Regions from separate parts of the Brevibacillus ruminantium genome, predicted to be linked through region 1. Evidence: riboswitches for the same ligand, from Rfam matches in the RefSeq annotation. Region 1 holds a riboswitch; the other holds the start of a gene.
What was found. A riboswitch is a leader RNA that binds a small molecule or an ion and turns the genes downstream of it on or off. The one in region 1 is predicted to bind FMN.
Positions count from the first base shown of each region.

Region 1 (2,454 bases):
CAAACCGGATAGCCAGCAATGCACAGATCATGACCCCCGAATAGCTCCATCTCTACATCAGCCAGCGAAATCGCATCCTGCATGAACGACTGTCCCAAGCCCCCATAGGAAGCCGGCGCCGCTGCTCCGCCAACCAGCTTGCAGGAGAGGAAATGAACGACCTTTTGAACGGCCCGGGCATCCAGGAAAGAGCCGTTGACGGTTGCTCCCCCCTCGACTAACAGGGAGGAAATACCCCTTTTCCCCAGCTCAGCCAGCACTTGCTCGACGCTGACACGGCCAGCCAATCTAACTACCTCTGCCCCCAGGCTCTCCAGCTGTCTCTGCCGCTCCACAGGTGCTTGATCAGATGCAAAGAGCAAGGTTGGGGCGTGCCCATCCCGGAGAACACAGGCGGTATCCGGAATTCGCAAATGATTGTCCAGGATCACCCGCAGCGGCTGTCTGCCGGTAACCTGTCCCTGCTCGCGCGCCGTCAGTGCCGGATCATCCGCCAGTACCGTTTGCACGCCGACCAGAATAGCATCATGCTCTCTGCGAAGCTGGTGGACACGCTTGCGGGCCTCTTCGCCTGTAATCCAGCGGCTGTCACCTGTGCGGGTCGCGATTTTTCCATCCAGTGTGGAAGCCGTCTTCACTGTGACGAAAGGCGTCTGTTTCTGGATGTAGTGGAAAAACACTTCGTTTAGTTTTTTCGCCTGCACCGCGCCAACCCCCACAACTACGTCGACTCCCGCCTGCCGAAGAAGGCTGATCCCTTTGCCGGCAACGAGTGGATTGGGATCAGCCGCAGCCACGACTACCCGTGCGATCCCTGCCTCGAGCACAGCTTTGGCACAGGGCGGCGTTCTCCCGTAGTGACTGCACGGTTCCAGTGTGACGTATAAAGTAGCTCCTTTTGCAAGCTCACCAGCCATACGCAGGGCATGAACCTCTGCGTGCGGTTCCCCTGCTTTTACATGCGCCCCCATGCCGACAACCATTCCATCACGGACAATCACCGCTCCCACCACTGGATTGGGGCTGGTTTGTCCTTTCGTTGCGCGGGCCAGATCAAGCGCCAGCGACATATAGGACAAATCGCTTTCTGCCATCTCTTCCTCTCCTTTCCCATGAAAAATGCCCGTGAAGCACGCTTCAGGGCATAGGGAAAGAAACCTTTTGCTCTCCATTTTTTCAACAGAGAACACAGGCTGTGCTACCTTCTCCCATCCGGACTCTACCGTCGGCTCTGGACTTGCACCAGATCAGTCGCTTGCAGTGTCTGCTGCATGCGAGTCGCGGGCTCAGGCGCATTTGCGCCAATACCGCCGGTCGGGAATTTCACCCTGCCCTGAAGGTCTTCTATTCAGTTTTTAACAAGAAAAACCCCTGAAACTTACATTCAGGGGGCATAGAAGAAGAAGCCTTTCCACTTCGTTTTTTCAAACAAAGCCAAAGACTTGTTCCACCTTCTCCCATCCGGACTTTACCGTCGGCCTTGGAATTTCACCAAGTCAGTCGCTTGCAAAAAGCAGCTCTGCAAGCGAGTCGCGGGCTCGGACGTGCGTTCGTCATCACCGCCGGTCGGGAATTTCACCCTACCCTGAAGGTTGGCTATTCAGTTTCTTGCATTATACCATGCTTTTTCCGCGGCATTACACTTTTTTCTGGCAAGGGCCCGTTTCAGTGATTTAGCGGTTGGTGACATGGTATGTATTTCTGGAGGGAGAACAGATCGGGTCAGCTGTGGTACATGTGAACTACTCTCCACTTAGGCTAACGCCTAGAAGTGGGAGCTTCTCAAATCCACGACGAAAGTAACCTTTCGTCTCCTCGAGCGTTACTTCGGGTAGTCCCTACCCTAGATGTCCGACGTTTCGGAGTTCTTTTGTTACCTTGGATATTTTACGCATGGAAGGATAAGCTTGGTTTTCGCATTTTGTTTCTCCATGCAACCCCATATATCCAGTTATCAAAGAACATCATAAGTAGATTTTACCAAAGTGTCGGACAACTGAACAGGCAAAAGCCTGTCCTTGTCCAAAGTCGATTCATCCCCCACTTACAACCAAACGCTGTAAGGTTTTAGAAGTGGGAGACTTCTCGACCTATAAGTTAAAAGTAATAACTACACTGGATATTTTGACAACATTTATTTTGCAGGTTTACGAAAGCATCATACTTTACACAAGGCGGTGATAGTGGAAGAGCAGTTTTCTATGGTCATACCTAATGGGAGTGAATAAAGGTCGTGCTAGTGACGGAGATGGTGTTTTCTCGCACATAAACTATGTCGTGAGCAATTTAGATGTTAACCCGATTTTGGGTAATTGATTAACTCTCACAAGGGGTGGTAGAAATAAAAAACAAATACTTTACGTTACTGATCATGATCATCATGTTAAGTTTGGGCAATGGATGCACGACTGAAACCGAAAAGGTGATTTTAGGAATAGAAGGGTACATTACACT
Region 1 covers NZ_CP098755.1:1,172,198-1,174,651, reverse strand. Annotated here, with positions in the region: gene ribD (bifunctional diaminohydroxyphosphoribosylaminopyrimidine deaminase/5-amino-6-(5-phosphoribosylamino)uracil reductase RibD) at 1-1,094, opposite strand, end outside; FMN riboswitch at 1,197-1,345, opposite strand; FMN riboswitch at 1,446-1,597, opposite strand; gene NDK47_RS05695 (DUF3221 domain-containing protein) at 2,372-2,454, shown strand, end outside.

Region 2 (2,454 bases), 2.4 Mb from region 1:
CCGCAGCCTCCGTTACCCAGGGCAGCTCAGGATTGAAGCCTTCCACGTGCTCTTTTTCCTTTTGAAAGAACGATTCCGGGATCAGCATGGGGAAATAGGCGTTGCGGTGACCTGTTTCTTTGAAGCGCTTATCCATCGCCTCCTGGATGCGCTCCCACAGCTCGTAGCCGTCCGGTTTGAAGGCGATACAGCCGCGCACCGGCGTGTAATCCATCAGATCGGCCTTTTTAATCGTATCGATGTACCAGCGTGAAAAATCCTCTGATTGCGGCGTGATTTCTTTGACGAATGATTTTTCCTCTTTCACTGCGATTCGCTCCTTTGTGGACATACTTGGAAAAAAGCAAAAAACCCCCATCCCAAAAAGGGACGGGGGAAACACTCCCGCGGTACCACCCTGATTGACCGCTGCTGCACATGTGCATCCTGCGGTCCGCTCAAAGCCCGTTAACGGCGGGTTCACCGGCATGGCTCATCGCCAGCAGCTCCTGGATGGGGAGCAGGTACGTTCGGGCATCGACCTTCCAGCCTCGGGTCGACTCTCTGGGGCTCATCTCGCGCCTGCGGGTCCGTTCATTGCTTTTATGGGCAATATGGTAGCAGACAGAATTCGGATTGTCAATTTTTAGGATCGCAAGCCCAGCCTTGGGGCCAGCTTGACATACAGCGGGTACGCGACAAGCGACACCAGCAAGCCTTTTATCAGATTAAACGGCACAATGCCGTACAAAATCAGGGACCATACGCTCTCCGCCTGGAATTGGGCCACCAACTGTTCCAGCGAAACCTGATACAGCGCTGCATAAGCAGGAAGCAGGAGATAGGCGTTGGCTACCGCCATCACCGCCGTCATCAGCAGGGTACCAATGGCAAGCCCGGCTATGAACATTTTTCTTCCTTGCCCCAAACGCTGCAGATAAACCGCCGCCACAATAAAGCTGGCGCCTGCTACGATATTGGCCAGCTCGCCGATCAAGAGGCCGTCCGTATTTTTAAACAGCATGTGGAGCGTATTTTTCAACACTTCGATAATCACACCCGCCATCGGACCGTAGATCAAGGCTCCGATCAAACCGGGCAATGTACTGAAATCCAGCTTCAAAAATGTAGGCATCAGCGGCAACTGGAATTCAAGATACTGCAAGACAAACGCGACCGCCGCCAGCATAGGAATCGTCACCAGCCGCTGGGTCGCATGCGATGTGGAAATCGCGGTTTCTTTCATCTGTACCATCTCCTCATTGTTCTCTTCCTTCTTGAGGAATGGCAACAGCAACCGTGCCTTTGTGCTTGCTTTCGCTCTCTGCCTGCCCGCAGGAATCCCCTACGAAACGCCCGCTATGCTTTTTAACAAGCTTTAATAGTCCCTGCTCGCCAAAAGTCCGCGCAGCGTCCACCTGCGCAAATAAAAAACCCTGAGTAAACATCTACTCAGGGCTTTGACTGGCATGCAAAGATAACGAAAGAGACCTGCACATCATAGGTACAGGAAACAGAAGGATTGCTGATCGGCAACAACCCCCTGGTGTCATACCCATGCACAAGCAAACAAGCACGCAGAAAAATCACGTACTGTCGTCATCCTTCTCCCATCCAGACTGTACTGTCGGCTCTGGATTCTCACCAGATCCTGCACTCCCGATTCGCGTCGCACCAAGGAGGCTCGCGGGCTTACGCGTGCATGCTGCACAGCGATCACCGCCGGTCGGGAATTTCACCCTGCCCCGAAGGAATGTATGTGGTTATACACAAGTATTATAAGTGGCTTTCTCTGCTTTGACAATGCCAGAAGTTTGCAGCCGGACAGTTTCGGATGACTCGGGCTGATCAACCGTTCTTTTCATCCGCAGCCTGTCCACTTCAAGATCAACGCTGCCTGCTTTCCCCTTTTCCGCTCATTCCGCGTCCCGGGAACCGTTTGCAAAGCTCTGCGATCATAAACGGCGCAAGCATGATCAGAACGGGCAACAGCGCCATGAAGGTTGAAAATAATTTTTCATAGTACCAGGAGAAAAACATCGGATCGCCTCTCCTTTGGACTTGAGATTTTTTTCCGCGTTCGAAAGGTTATATTCGTTAGTGTTCGTTAGTGCATGAGCCATTTAGCATGAACAGAAAGAAGCGGAGTCATGACCCCGCCCCGCTGTATTTGCGCACGCCCCAGTTCCAGACCAGCAGGCCGATGCTGAAAAAGACAATCCCGACAACCGGCGTAAAGGCGGCGTACACGTACCACGTCTCTTTGCGCAGGAAGTAAGCGGCCGGATACACCCCGACAAACGCAAAGGGCAGCACATAGGTCAGAACAATCCGGATCACTTTGTTATAGACGTCGACCGGATAGCGTCCGTACTGTTGAATATTCCAGATCATCGGCGAGATGCCGGTGCGTGAATCAGAGAAAAAGCTGACGGCGGCAATTGCCGTATACACCCCGCCATAGATCAGCATGCC
Region 2 covers NZ_CP098755.1:4,421,907-4,424,360, forward strand. Annotated here, with positions in the region: gene proS (proline--tRNA ligase) at 1-307, opposite strand, end outside; gene NDK47_RS21760 (ECF transporter S component) at 626-1,225, opposite strand; FMN riboswitch at 1,578-1,736, opposite strand; gene NDK47_RS21765 (hypothetical protein) at 1,867-2,019, opposite strand; gene NDK47_RS21770 (ABC transporter permease) at 2,128-2,454, opposite strand, start outside.
Region 2: linked by a shared signal. The riboswitch ahead of NDK47_RS21760 (ECF transporter S component) and the one ahead of ribD (bifunctional diaminohydroxyphosphoribosylaminopyrimidine deaminase/5-amino-6-(5-phosphoribosylamino)uracil reductase RibD) in region 1 are both predicted to bind FMN.